One region of the Mesorhizobium sp. M0968 genome, then DNA from elsewhere that is predicted to be linked to it. Evidence: predicted binding sites of a transcription regulator. Region 1 holds the regulator's gene; each other region holds the start of a gene.

Region 1 (3,636 bases):
ATCCTGGTGTCGCCGCACGAGGTGGTCGGTCCGAGTTTCCAGATGTCCTTCGCCGCGACGGCGGCCCTTGTCGGCGCCTATGCAGGCTGGTCCGATTACCGCGCCGGGAGGGCCACCACGCCGCCGCCGCGGCAGTCGCCGCTACGCCTTGCCACTCGAAAGGTCCTGCTGGGCATGTGCGGTCTGGCGATGACCTCGATCATTGCAGGGAGCGCCACGGCGCTTTTCGCCATATGGCATTTCCAGCGCGTGGCGCCGCTCAGCCTGTTCGCCAATCTGGCCATCATGCCCATCGTCTCACTGGTCGTCATGCCCTTCGCCGTTCTCAGCGCGCTGGCGATGCCGTTCGGTGCGGATGGCCCTTTCCTCTATGTCATGGGCAAGGGGCTGACGGCGATGATCGCCCTGTCCGGGTGGATCTCGGAGCGCTCGCCGATCGATGCGGTCGGGCTGATTTCGCTGAGATCCGTCCTTCTGGTGACGATCGCCCTCGTCATTGCCAGCATGGCGACGACGTGGTTGCGGCTGGCGGCACTTCCTTTTGCGCTCGCCGGCTTGCTGACGACAACGCAGACACGCATTCCCGACGTATTGGTCTCGGAGGACGCACGGCTGGTCGCGCTGTCGATCGGCAGCGGTGAACTCGCGGTCAACCGGGCACGCCCGAATGAGTTCACCATCGACAACTGGAAACGCGCGCTCACATCGGAGGCCATCGTCGCGCCGGAAACCCCTGGAAAGAACGACCCGCAATTCGACATTGCCGATCCGGCCGACCTGCCGCCGGGCATGCCGTTCATTTGCACGGACGGCCTCTGCCTTGCCAGGCATCCATCCGGCGCGATCATCGCGCAAGCCACGGACCGCGATACTGCGCGGCCAGCCTGCGCCTTTGCCAGCTTGATCGTCATCGACGACGCCACCGCCCATAACCCCTGCTACTACGACCGGCTGGTCCTCGTCGTCACCAAACGGCAACTGGCGCGCGCGGGAAGTGCCGCCGTCTATTTCGATCCACAAGCGGCAACACGCGCCGAGATCCGCTTCGCCGTCGAAAAATCATACCGGCCCTGGCACGTGCAACGGAAATTTTCACGCGCGGCACGGGGCCTGCCGCCATACCGCAGGGCCGACAATCCCAAAGCCGGCGCCAAGGGCGGAACTCAGTAGCGGCGGATCAGTCCGACGAGCTTGCCCTGCACCTTGACCCTGTCTGGTCCGAAGATGCGCGTCTCGTAGGCCGGATTGGCGGCTTCCAGGGCGATCGAGGCGCCCTTGCGGCGGAACCGCTTCAGCGTCGCTTCCTCCTCGTCGACCAGTGCCACCACGATCTCACCGGGGCTCGCCGTATCGGCATTGCGGATGATCACCGTGTCGCCGTCGAAAATGCCGGCCTCGATCATCGAATCGCCTTTGACCTCGAGCGCATAATGCTCGCCGCCCATGATCATATCCGGCGGCACCGAAATCGAATGCGTCTGGTGCTGGATGGCGTCGATCGGCACACCGGCAGCGATGCGGCCCATTACCGGGATCGAAACGGCGGCGACGACATCGTCGTCATTTCCGGCTGCGGGCACGCGCGACGATGTCGGCTTGCCCTGCCGAGGGGCGCCTTGCCCAAGGCTGCCCTGGATGACACTCGGCGAGAACTTGCGTGCCGCATTGAGGCCGGGGGCGATCGAGTCAGGCAGGCGTAGCACCTCCAGCGCACGGGCCCGGTTGGGCAAACGGCGAATGAAGCCGCGCTCCTCCAGCGCCGTAATCAGCCGGTGGATTCCGGATTTGGAAGCCAGGTCGAGCGCTTCCTTCATCTCGTCGAATGAAGGCGGGATACCGCTTTCCTTCAACCTTTCGTGGATGAACATAAGCAGTTCGTGTTGTTTGCGTGTCAGCATAGCGACCCCCAACAGAATCAGAAAAACAAACCCAGAACAAACACTATCTGTTCCAGTTGTGTTCCGCAACTGTTTAAAGTTTAATGAATGCGTTAAGGCTCGGGAAACAAACGACGTCCCCTACCGGCGTAACGCATTTTCACCGCCGCGAGCCTCATCGCCTTGATTCTGCTTTCGTTTGCGCCCTTCTGGCCTCCTAGAAGGCGGCACTGGCATCGGCCGTCGGTCGGCAAAAGGCACGGAATTGAACCCGTATCGACTGTGCGGTTTGGTCAATGCACCGTGAACGAAACGAACTCAAAACGCCAACCTCGGGTTAAGTCCCGGTTTCCACCGCCTGGTCAGGCTGCTTCTCGCCGGTGGAGCCTTGCTGCGCGCAACCAAGTAATGGAAGAACAGTCGATGCGTGTCCGGCGTTGCGTTGGATCTTGGGGGAGCAGACAAATCATGACAGGAATTCCCGATCTCGTGGCCATAAAGGCGATGGATGCCGCGGATCCGCTGCGCGCGATGCGCGACCGCTTTGTGTTGCCGCAAGGAGTGATCTATCTCGACGGCAATTCGCTAGGAGCTGCTTCACGTGCCGCTTTCGATGAACTGCACAAGGCCGCGACCGAAGAATGGTCGCATGATCTCATCCGCGCATGGAACACGGCCGGCTGGTTCAACATGCCGCTTGAACTTGGCGACCAGCTCGGGCGCCTGATCGGGGCCGCGGCCGGCCAGACAGTGGTCTGCGACACGACATCGGTCAATATCTACAAGCTGCTGCACGCCGCCATGGCCATGCGACCGGAGCGGCAGGTCATCGTCGCCGAGGGCGATAGTTTTCCGACGGACCTCTACATGGCCGAGGGTGTGGTTTCGACGCGAAAAGATACGCTGCTGCGCCTCTCGGGAGTCGACGCGCCGACCATCGAAGAGCTGATCGACGAACGCACCGCTGTGGTGCTGGTCAACCACGTCAACTATAAGTCGGGCGAACTGCGCGACATGCCGGCGCTGACGCGCAGGGCTCAGGAAGCCGGGGCGATGATCGTCTGGGATCTCTGCCACACCGCCGGCGCGATGCCAGTCGAACTCGACAAGGCAAACGCCGATTTTGCCGTTGGCTGCACCTACAAATATCTGAATGGCGGCCCGGGCGCGCCTGCCTTCATCTATGCGGCTGAGCGGCATCTTTCCGACATCCAGCAGCCGCTCACCGGCTGGTGGGGCCATGCACGGCCCTTCGCCTTCGAGCCAGGCTATGCGGCCGGCACCGGCATCCGCCAGTTTCTGTGCGGCACACAGCCGGTCCTGTCGATGCGCACGCTGAAGGGCGCGCTCGACATCTGGAACGATGTCGACATGACGGCGGTGCGCAAGAAGAGCATCGCGCTGGCGGATCTGTTCATCGAGCTTGTCGAGGCAAAGTGCGGCACTTACGGGCTCACGCTCGAAAGCACGCGCGATGGGGAAAAACGCGGCAGCCAGATTTCATTCATGCATGAGCATGGCTACCAGGTCATGCGCGCGCTGATCGAACGAGGCGTGATCGGCGATTTTCGCGCGCCATCGACCATGCGCTTCGGCTTCACCCCGCTCTATGTCGGCTACGCCGATGTCTGGCAGGCCGTCAAAGTGCTTGAGGACATCCTGCACACCGGTGCGTGGAAGGATGCGCGCTTCGCCATCAAAGCAGCTGTCACTTGAGATTGATGCGAGAGCTGGAATCGTGAGGCTGGCGACGACGCGC
Region 2 (3,636 bases), on a different contig from region 1:
AAGGTCTTGTCGAAGGTCGGATCGATGACCACCGAGGTGCGGCCGGAGGCCAGTGCGTGAACGACATCGCCGAAACCGGGCTTGTCCTTGCCGTCGTTTCTCAGCGCCCACAGCAGTGTTATCAGCCCGGCCGGCGCCGGCTTGATCAGCGCCGGCACGAAGACATGGTAGGCGCCGAAGCGCACGCCCAGACGGCGAAGCGCCGCGCGGCCTTCCTGGTCGAGCGATTTCATCTCGTCGGCGATGTCGCGACGGTTGATGAGACCGAAATGCTCGACGAGCTGGAAAGCAATGCCGCGGCCGATGCCGGTGATCTGCTCGGCATTCTTGAGGTCGACCAGCGGCTTCAGCAGGGATTCGATCTGGAAATTGACGAAGCGCTCGGCGCGCGCCGCAACCTTGTCGCGGGCCGGGCCGGTGAGTTGCTCGTCGGCCAGCAGAACCAGACGCGGCTTCAAAGCGTCTTCGCCGGCGACCAGCGTGCCGATCGGCGCGCCGATCCAGCGAAGCGTGCCATCCGAACCCAGCGCGATGTCGCCATTGGCCGAGGCGCCGAAGCGCTCGGCCCGCGCCTCGAACTCGGCGGCAAGCGCCTTCTGCGCCGCCGCCCGCACCGCCTTGGCGTCTTCGCCGCCGGCGCTCTGGTCGGCGGTGAAGCGGAAACCTTGCAACTCGCCGACGTGATGGCCTTCGACGAGGACGGTTCCGGTTGGGCTGATTTCGGCTTCAGGCATCGTGTTTTCTCTAAGGCGCCGCATGAGGACGGAAGTCCTGCGGTCTACAAAACGTTTCGTCAACCGCTCATGCAGCGCATCCGACAATCTGTCTTCGATTTCGCGCGTCTTTTCCTGCCAGTGTGCCCGATCGGCCAGCCAGCCGGGCCGGTTGGAAACGAAGGTCCATGTGCGGATCTGGGCAATCCTGTGCGACAGCGTGTCGATGTCGCCTTCGGTTGTGTCGGCACGGCGCACCTGCTCGGCCATGTAGTTCTCGTCGACATGGCCATGCCTGGCAAGGTCCATGTAGATGGAGGCGATCAAGTCGGCGTGCTGGGCCGGCGCGATCTTCCTGTAGTCGGGCAGCGCGCAGGCTTCCCAAAGCAGCGCCACGCGCCTGGCATCGGTGGTGAGTGCCCGCACGTCCTCGTCGCGCGACAGATGCTCGAGCGCCTGCGCGTCCACGGCCGGCAGCGCGCGCGTCAGGCCTTCGACCGGGGCGTTGGTCTCGATCGAGCGCTTCAGCGCATCAAGGTTGGCGAAATCGAAATGCGCGGTGCGCCACTGCAGTACTTTCACCGGGTCGAAATCATGCGCCTCGATTTTGTTGACCAGTTCATCATCCAGCGGATCGACCTGGCCGGTGACGCCGAAGGTGCCGTCGCGCAGATGCCGGCCGGCGCGGCCGGCAATCTGGCCGAGCTCGGCCGCCGTCAGGTTGCGGTACTGGTAGCCGTCGAATTTACGGTTCTGGGCGAAGGCGACGTGGTCGAGGTCGAGGTTGAGGCCCATGCCGATGGCGTCGGTGGCGACGAGGTAGTCGACGTCGCCCGACTGGAACAGCGCCACCTGGGCGTTGCGGGTGCGCGGGCTGAGTGCGCCGAGCACGACGGCGGCACCGCCCTGCTGGCGGCGGATCAGCTCGGCGATGGCATAGACCTCGTCGGCCGAAAAGGCGACGATCGCCGTGCGCCGCGGCAGGCGGGTCAGCTTCTTCGAGCCGGCATAGGCAAGGTGCGACAGGCGTGGCCGGGTCACCACGGACACGCCCCGCAGCAGGCGCTGCAGGATGCCGTGCATGGTGGCCGCGCCCAGCAGCAGCGTCTCCTGCCGGCCGCGCAGATGCAGGATGCGATCGGTAAAGATGTGTCCGCGTTCGAGATCGCCGGCGAGCTGGACCTCGTCGATGGCAACGAAGGCGGCGTCGGTCTCGCGCGGCATCGCTTCCACGGTGCAGACCGAGTATTTCGCGCCAGCCGGCTGGATCTTTTCCTCGCCGGTGATGAGCGCAACCTTATGGGCGCCGACCTTCTCGCAGACGCGCGTATAGACCTCGCGGGCAAGCAGCCTGAGCGGCAGGCCGATGACGCCGCTTTCATGCGCCACCATGCGCTCGATAGCGAGATGGGTCTTGCCGGTGTTGGTCGGGCCGAGCACGGCCGTCACGTCTCGACCCGACAGGATCAGCGGTTCAGTATGTTTCGGATGGATGTTCATCGGCCTGGAAATAAGGCTCTCTGCCTCGCATTGTCGGGAGCGCGCCCATATTGGCCGCGTATGACAGGCGACACATAGGGATTTCGGGCGCGAAGCGAAAGCGGAATATGCCGAGGGCAGGCCGATTGGTTGGTTCGAAGCCAGAAAATCTGTTCCCGATTAACAGTTGGAACGAGTCTGGAACGAATCAGCGACGAATCACTGACTCGCGCTGATTCAGGGTTTGTTCACGGCTACATCTGGGTTTTCTGTCGGCATACCTCACCACATGCTGAATCACGGAAACTGGCCCGATTTATGCAAGCGGCATCCAAGCGAGCACTGCGGTTAACCTTTGCCGGTGAATGGTCGTGGCTGGCCAACCTGCTTCGCACAACATTATGAAATTATTGATGTTTCCTAATGCGCTTTAATCATTTCGCGGTGTTTTCAGCTCTCGCCGTTAACGCTCCGCTCAAAGCCGGAACGAATCGGCGACGAATCAGCGATAGCTGAAGTTTCTTGGTTTGTTCACCGCAACATGTTGTGTCGTGAACAGCTTTTCCACCGAGAATCCACAGGCTGCCGGGCGGCTTTTGCACAAGCTGCGAGTTTGCCGTTAACCTTTGCGTGCCGGATTGGGGCAGCGTGCTGCATCGAGATCTTGCAACGGGAAGACCGCTATAGAAACGGGCCGTTTTGCAGGCCCGTTCGTCCAAGCGAGGATCTGTCTCAACGTAAAGACAAACGATCAGGCGACGTACTGGCCGCCATTGGCTGATATGGTCGAGCCGGTGATGAAACCGGCATCGTCGGAAGCGAGGAAGACGACGCAGCGCGCGATCTCCTCCGGCTCGCCGAGACGGCCGACCGGGATGTGCGGGATGACGCGCTCGTTGAGGACCTTCTCGTCCATTGCCTTGACCATCTCGGTGGCGATGTAGCCGGGGCAAATGACGTTGACGGTGATGCCGGCGCGCGCGCCTTCCTGGGCCAGTGCCTTGGTGAAGCCGATATCGCCGGCCTTCGAGGCCGAATAATTGACCTGGCCGACCTGGCCTTTCTGGCCGTTGATCGAGGAGATGGTGATGATGCGACCGAACTTGCGGTCGCGCATGCCGCCCCACAATGGATGCGTCATGTTGAAGACGCCGGAAAGGTTGGTGTCGAGGACCTCTTTCCATTGCTCGCGGGTCATCTTGTGGAACATCGCGTCGCGAGTGATGCCGGCATTGTTGACCAGCACCGAGACGGGACCGAGATCGGCTTCGATCTGTTTGATGCCGGCGGCGCAGGCCTCGTAGTCGGCGACCGACCATTTATAGACCGGGATGCCGGTCGCGGCCTTGAACTTTGCCGCCGCTTCTTCATTGCCGGCGTAGTTTGCGGCGACCGAATAGCCGGCGCTTTTCAAGGCGACCGATATCGCCGCGCCGATGCCGCG
Region 3 (3,636 bases), on a different contig from region 1:
GAAGACCCGTATCGCAACTTTCTGCCGTCGATCGGCAGGCTGACGAAATACCGGCCGCCGGAAGAGGGAAAATTCGGCGAGGTCGTTATCCGCAACGATACTGGCGTTACCGAAGGCTCGGAAATCTCGATGTTCTACGACCCGATGGTCGCCAAGCTGTGCACCTGGGCGCCGACACGGCTGGCGGCGATAGACGCGATGTCGGAAGCGCTGGACAGTTTCGTCGTCGACGGCATCGAGCACAACATACCGTTCCTGGCGGCGCTGATGCAGCATCCGCGCTGGCGGGAAGGGCGGCTATCGACGGCGTTCATCGCCGAGGAATATCCCGACGGCTTCGCGCCCATTGTGCCGAACAGCGAAGAAAACGCGGTGCTGGCCGCGATCGCCACCGCGGTCGAACTGCTGCGCCGCGACCGGCTCGACCGGCTGGGCGGGCGGCTGGCGCCGCATTCGGGCGCCTTGAAACGCGATTGGGTGGTGAAGATCGGCCGGGATTATCTTTCGGTTGCCATCGTCGAAGGCATGATTTCCATTCCGATGGAGCTCGACCTCACAATCGACGGCGGCAAACCGCTGACGGTGACCTCCGACTGGCGGCCGGGCGATCTCATCTGGCGCGGCGCGGTCGGCGGCCGCAAGGTCGCGGCGCAGGTCAGGCCGGTGCTGAATGGGTTCCGCATCGCCTGGAAAGGCATCTCGGTGACAGCCCGCGCCATGCTGCCGCGCACCGCCGAACTCGAAAGGCTGATGCCGGAAAAAGTGGCGCCGGATACCTCGAAGATGCTGCTATGCCCGATGCCCGGCCTCGTCGTGTCGATTGCCGTTGCCGAGGGGCAGGAGGTCAAGGCCGGCGAGACGCTGGCCGTGGTCGAGGCGATGAAGATGGAAAACGTGTTGCGCGCCGAGCGCGACCTCATCGTCTCGAAGCTCAACGCCAAGCCCGGCGACAGCCTTGCCGTCGATGCTGTGATCATGGAATTCGCGTGAGGTTGGACCCGCCCTCGACGCTCTGTCTGAAGTTGGCGGGACAGCGCGCCCCTCTGTCCTGCCGGACATCTCCCCCTCAAGTGTCCCTAAAGTGGGGAGATTGGCAGCTTCGGGGCCCAGCTCGCTCCTGCAACGTTGGAAATTGGCGAAAGCCGAGATGATGGCCAATCTCCCCCCTCATGGGGGAGATGTCCGGCAGGACAGAGGGGGGCGCGAAGGAACGCGACCTGCAATCCTCTGGATACGCCCTCGGGAGACGGACAACTCGAATTTTTCCCCGTCGCGCCGTATTTTGTTCTTGCTTTGTGCCGGCAGCTATGCTATTAATTTGGCTATGGTGCTAATTGGCTCCAACGACCCGCCCGCCGAGGCGGGTTTTGTTTGTAGCCTGAGGTTGGCGGGACAGCGCCCCTCTCTGTCCTGCCGGACATCTCCCCCACAAAGGGGGAAATTGGCAGCTTCGGCGGTTGCTCTAAACCTCCAAAGCTCTAATCACTAGCGCTGGACTCGTGCTACCCGGCGCTCGACAATACAACTTCATCGACTGAGTCCCTTCAGGCGGCGCGAAAAAACCATGGCGGATGAAAGACTTCCACGCGATCCCTTGCTGCGCGAGGCCTATGCAAAGGCGTCGCGGGCGGAGGCGGCGGCGCGTCGATTCATTCATCTGCGCGTGCATTCGGCCTATTCGCTGCTCGAAGGTGCCTTGCAGCTCGGCAAGATCGTCGGCCATGCGGTGCAGGACGAATGCCCGGCAATCGCCGTCACCGACACCAACAATCTGTTCGGCGCGCTGGAATTCGCCCAGAAGGCGGTAAAGGATGGCATCCAGCCGATCATCGGCTGCCAGATCGACCTCGCCTTTTCCGGCGAGGCGAGCGACAGCCAGCGCGACCGCAGGCGGCAAGGACCGGAGATGCGGCCGGTCGTCCTGATCGCCGCAACCGAGGCCGGCTACGGCAATCTGGTCAGGCTGGTCAGCCGCGTCTACCTCGAGACACCGCCCGGCGAAGCGGTGCATCTGACGAGCGAGATGCTGCAGGGCCACACCGACGGATTGATCTGCCTTACGGGCGGGCCGCGCGGTCCGATCGGCACTGCCTTGAAACAGGATCGCCGCGAACTCGCCGAGACCCGGCTGTCGGCGCTCAAGGGCCTGTTCGGCGACCGGCTCTATGTCGAGCTTGAGCGGGTCTCCGGTTACGACCGCGCCATCGAGCAGTCGTCGGTCGACCTCGCCTACCGCCACGATCTGCCGCTGGTTGCCACCAACGAGGCGTTTTTCTTCTCTCGTGAAGACTATGAGGCGCATGACGCCCTGATCGCCATCGCCGAAGGTTCCGTGGTGGCGGCCGACAATCGCCGCCGCCTTTCGCCCGACCACTTCCTGAGAAGCCAGGCCGATATGGCGAGGCTGTTCGCTGACCTGCCGGAAGCAATCGACAACACCGTCGAGATCGCGCTGCGCTGCTCGTATTACCCGAAGACCCGCAATCCGATTCTGCCGCGCTTTGCCGGCCGCGATGTCGCCGACGCCGATGCTGCGGTCAAGGCGGAGGCGCAGGAGCTTGCCAGGCAGGCGCATGAAGGGCTGGAGGCGCGGCTGGCGGCGCACGGCCCGACGCCGGGCTACACGGTCGAGCAATATCGCGAAAGGCTGGATTTCGAGCTCGGCGTCATCGAGAAGATGAAATATCCGGGCTATTTCCTGATCGTTGCCGACTTCATCAAATGGGCCAAGGCACAAGGGATTCCGGTCGGCCCGGGCCGCGGTTCGGGCGCCGGCTCGCTGGTCGCCTATGCCACGACCATCACCGACATCGATCCACTGCGTTTTTCGCTGCTGTTCGAGCGCTTCCTCAATCCCGACCGCGTGTCTATGCCCGACTTCGACATCGACTTCTGCCAGGACCGGCGCGAGGAAGTCATCCGCTACGTCCAGCAGAAATACGGCCGCGACCAGGTTGGCCAGATCATCACCTTCGGCACGTTGCAGGCGCGCGCGGTGCTGCGCGACGTCGGCCGCGTGCTGCAGATGCCTTACGGGCAGGTCGACAAGCTGAGCAAGATGGTGCCGTCGAACCCGGCCAATCCGGTCAAGCTCGCCGACGCCATCGCCAACGAGCCGCGCTTTGCCGAAGAGGCGGAGCGTGAGCCGATCGTGCAGACGCTGCTCGATACGGCGCAGAAACTGGAAGGTCTTTATCGGCACGCCTCGACGCACGCCGCCGGCATCGTCATCGGCGACCGGCCGCTGTCGGAGCTGGTGCCGATGTACCGCGATCCGCGCTCGGACATGCCGGTCACGCAGTTCAACATGAAATATGTCGAGCAGGCCGGGCTGGTGAAATTCGACTTCCTTGGCCTGAAGACGCTGACGGTGCTGGACAGGGCCGTCAAGCTGATCCGCCGCCGCGGCATCGAGATCGATCTTGCCCACATTCCGCTCGACGACCCCGAAACCTACGCCATGCTGTCGCGCGGCGAAGTGGTCGGCGTGTTCCAGGTGGAAAGTGCCGGCATGCGCAAGGCGCTGATCGGCATGCGGCCCGACTGTATCGAGGACATTATCGCGCTGGTCGCGCTCTACCGGCCGGGGCCGATGGAGAACATACCGACCTACAACGCCAGAAAGCACGGCGAGGA
Region 4 (3,636 bases), on a different contig from region 1:
CCGGCAGCATCAGGCCCGAATAGAGCCCCTCCGTCCGCAGCGCGCCGACGACGGCATCGCGATCGACGCCGGCGAACATCGTTTCACCGACATTGCGCGCCGGCGGAACGGGCTTTGCACCGCGCCAGTGCAGGCGCCGCGCCGGCATGGTGCGGGCCAGCATGAACATCGGCAGCCATGCCGGATTCTCGCGAAGGTCGGAAAGATAGGTCGGGATGCGGGCGGCGATGCGGCGCAGCGTGCCGCCGTTTCGTGCGATCGCCTCGAGGCTTGCAGCGCCGGACTTGTCAGGGCTTGAAAGGGTCATCGGGGTCCTCAAAATGTCGAGGGAACAGCATCGACGTTAGTCGTCGCCGCTCCGGCACACCCCAAACCCTATTCGCCCATATCGCCGGGAATGGTAACCCCCGGCCAGATTTTGTGCAATGCACAATAAACGACGACCCGCCAGAAAATGTGCTTGGGCGGAGTTCCCATAACCGGGACGGTAAGCCGTCACTTCCGCGGCGCGACCCAGATCTCGGCGTGGAGCCTCCTGGTCGCCAGGCCGCGGGCGATCGCTTCGGCGCTGCGGGCGTTCTTCGACAGCGCCGCGGCCTGACGCTTGCTGATCACCAAGCCTTCGGCGAGAGCGCGATTTCCGGCAAAGACGCGCGACAGGAACGGCGTGCGGCTGCCGCGTGCCCGCGAGAACCGCGCCGCCATGGTTTGCCTGGCGGTATGGGCGACGACCTCGTCGATCCAGCCCTCTCCCAGCCGCGCGCCCGGTTCCAGCAAGAGCAGCCAGTCGCCCTTGGCCTGCCTGATGCCGGCGGCGATGCCGCCGCTGACATAGTGGCAGCCGGCATGTTCGGCGACGCGGTGCGTCTGATCGGTCGAGCCGGTGTCGCAGACGAGAACGTCGCGCACCACGCCTTCGACCGCGCCGCCGATCAGCGAGGCGAGCGTGCGGGCAAGGCCCTCCTCGTCATTCAGGGTTTCGATCAGGACGCTGAGCATGTTTAGCCGAATAGCGGAAAGCGGCGGGCAGCGCCAGTTTTTGCGGCGCACCGCGAGAAAGTTCTTGCTTTGTTCTCATCGATACGATAGGAATACATTCATGAGCAGAGCGATTCGACAGCGGGCGGACAGTCCCTGGGAAAGGGCCAAGATGGAACAGATCGTGCGTGCCGATATTGCAGCCTTCGGCGCTGGCAGGGCCGAAATGGCGAATGCGATGATCGAGCAGAGCGGCATGCGTGTCCGTCCGGACCGCAATCGCGGCAGGTCGGCGGGCATCAATCCGTCCGGCCGTTTCGAGCCGGTCAGCCGGCATGTGTTCGACGATGGATGGAATTCGCTGGAGGAGCTGCCGCCGTTCAAGACCGAGGTACAGGTCGAGAAGCCGCGCACCATCATCACGCGCAACGAATCGCCCGACATCTCCTTCGATCGCTCGATCAATCCCTATCGCGGCTGCGAACATGGCTGCGTCTATTGTTTCGCGCGGCCGACGCACAGCTTCATGGGCCTGTCGCCGGGGCTGGATTTCGAATCGAAGCTGTTTGCCAAGCCGGATGCGGCGCGGCTGCTCGACAAGGAATTGTCCAGGGATAATTACCAGCCGCGCACCATCGCCATCGGCACCAATACCGATCCTTATCAGCCGATCGAGAAGCAATACCGGATCATGCGCGAGATCCTCGAAGTGCTGGAGGCGCGCGGCCATCCGGTCGGCATCGTCACCAAGTCGGCGCTGGTGACGCGTGACATCGACATTCTGTCACGCATGGCCGAACGCGGGCTGGCCAAGGTGGCATTGTCGGTGACGACATTGGACAGGATGCTGGCCAGAACGATGGAGCCGCGAGCGTCGACGCCGACCAAGCGGCTGGAGGCGATCAGGCAGCTTTCGGACGCCGGCATTCCGGCCTCGGTGATGGTCGCGCCGATCATCCCCGGACTGACCGACCCGGAGATGGAGCGCATCCTCGATTCGGCGCAGGCAGCGGGCGCGCGCGAGGCCGGCTATGTGCTGCTGCGCTTGCCGCTGGAGGTCGCGCCGATCTTCAAGGACTGGCTGCTGCGCCATTATCCCGATCGCTATCGCCACGTCATGTCGCTGATCCGTTCGATGCGCGACGGCAAGGACTACGATTCGGAATGGGGCAAGCGCATGAAAGGCTCCGGTCCCTATGCCTGGCAGATCGGCCGGCGTTTCGAGATCGCTGCCAAACGGCTCGGCCTCAACGCCGAGCGGCGCTCGCTCAGGACCGACCAGTTCGTCCCCGCCGCCAAGGCTACCGAGCAGCTGATGCTGCTGTGACAAAGCGTCTCGCGCCAGCCGGTTGAAACGGCCGGCAACGGGCAAAAAATCCCGTCCGGCCTGTCCTGTCCCCGGGCTTGCAGACGGTAGCCCCCTCCTGGTCCGGTGCCCCGCCCGACCCGGAGGGGACTTGCGGAGAATCGGAGCCGATGCGAACCTCGCCGCACCATGGCTCGCCCGCGTTCCGATTCTCCGCTTCTCTTCGAAATCGTCGAGAAACCCGACTTCTCGTTCGAGACGAGGGCGATGGCCGAAGGCCTTTGGCCGGTGGCGGGGATGGACGAGGCCGGCCGCGGCCCGCTCGCCGGGCCGGTGGTGGCGGCAGCGGTGGTGCTCGATCCCGCCAACATCCCCGACGGCCTCGACGATTCCAAGCGGCTGACGCATTTGCAGCGTGAGGCGCTGTTCCTGAAAATCCTCGGCTCCGCGCTCGCCGTATCGATGGCCTCGGTCAGCGCCGAAGGCATCGATGCCTCCAACATCCTCAAGGCCAGCCTGGAGGCGATGCGCCGTGCCGTGGCCGGCCTGTCAATCCGGCCGAAGCTGGCACTGGCCGACGGCCGCGACGTGCCGCCCGGCCTGCCCTGCGAGGGCAAAGCACTGATCAAGGGCGACCAGCGCTCGCAGTCGATCGCCGCAGCCTCGATCGTCGCCAAGGTGATGCGCGACCGCATGATGTGCGGCTGCGGCAGCCATCATGCGCGTTACGGCTTCGAACTGCATATGGGCTACGCCACTGTCCGCCATCGCACGGCGATCGATCTGCACGGGCCAGTGGCACGGCTGCACCGCGCCTCCTTCGCGCCGTTCCGGTTCGGCGGCACCGAGGTGCTGGAGGAAGAGGGTTTTTCGGGTTTGGATTGAGCGATTCGGCAAGGTGTGATCTCGCCCCTCGAGGGGGAGATGTCGCCAAAGGCGACAGAGGGGGTCGGTACGTTCTGGCGCGACGCCATGCGGGACGAAAGAGAAGGCTGGCGCTTCACGCGCGGCGACCCCCTCTGGCCTGCCGGCCATCTCCCCCTCGAGGGGGGAGATTACGCGCTCAGTCGCTTTCGCCAACAAAAAAGCCGCCAGGTTTCCCGGGCGGCTTCGATGACTTGTTCATGCAGCCGTTCAGTTCAGCTTCGACTTCAAATCCTGCAGCGAGGCGTTGAACAGGTCGGCGCCGGCCTTGGCGTCGATCTTGCCGGCCAGCAGCGCCCGCGCGGCTTCGACCGCGATGTCGACAGCGCTGGCACGCACTTCGCCGATCGCTTCGCGCTCGGCCTGGCCGATCTTCTGCTCGGCCAAGGCGGTGCGCCGAGCGACATAATCCTCGGTCTTCTTGTGCG

The links. The regulator LexA, encoded in region 1, represses DNA repair genes until DNA is damaged. The targets are predictions, from matches to a motif close to TGTTCNNNNTGTGTTCNG.
Region 2: NKH67_RS01525 (helicase-related protein) is a predicted target of LexA. The motif match lies at 2,381-2,398, and genes of this name have one in related genera.
Region 3: dnaE (DNA polymerase III subunit alpha) is a predicted target of LexA. The motif match lies at 1,284-1,301, and genes of this name have one in related genera.
Region 4: NKH67_RS09335 (PA0069 family radical SAM protein) is a predicted target of LexA. The motif match lies at 1,059-1,076, and genes of this name have one in related genera.

What each region holds. Positions count from the first base shown of each region.
Region 1 is NZ_JAMYNL010000014.1:51,112-54,747, forward strand. It holds gene NKH67_RS22085 (ComEC/Rec2 family competence protein) at 1-1,170, shown strand, start outside; gene lexA (transcriptional repressor LexA) at 1,164-1,898, opposite strand; gene kynU (kynureninase) at 2,346-3,593, shown strand.
Region 2 is NZ_JAMYNL010000001.1:285,694-289,329, reverse strand. It holds gene NKH67_RS01525 (helicase-related protein) at 1-2,213, opposite strand, end outside; gene phbB (acetoacetyl-CoA reductase) at 2,944-3,636, opposite strand, start outside.
Region 3 is NZ_JAMYNL010000002.1:7,918-11,553, reverse strand. It holds gene NKH67_RS02900 (acetyl-CoA carboxylase biotin carboxylase subunit) at 1-990, shown strand, start outside; gene dnaE (DNA polymerase III subunit alpha) at 1,565-3,636, shown strand, end outside.
Region 4 is NZ_JAMYNL010000004.1:289,481-293,116, reverse strand. It holds gene NKH67_RS09345 (phytanoyl-CoA dioxygenase family protein) at 1-307, opposite strand, end outside; gene NKH67_RS09340 (glycosyltransferase) at 496-999, opposite strand; gene NKH67_RS09335 (PA0069 family radical SAM protein) at 1,151-2,305, shown strand; gene rnhB (ribonuclease HII) at 2,474-3,169, shown strand; gene NKH67_RS09325 (F0F1 ATP synthase subunit B) at 3,419-3,636, opposite strand, start outside.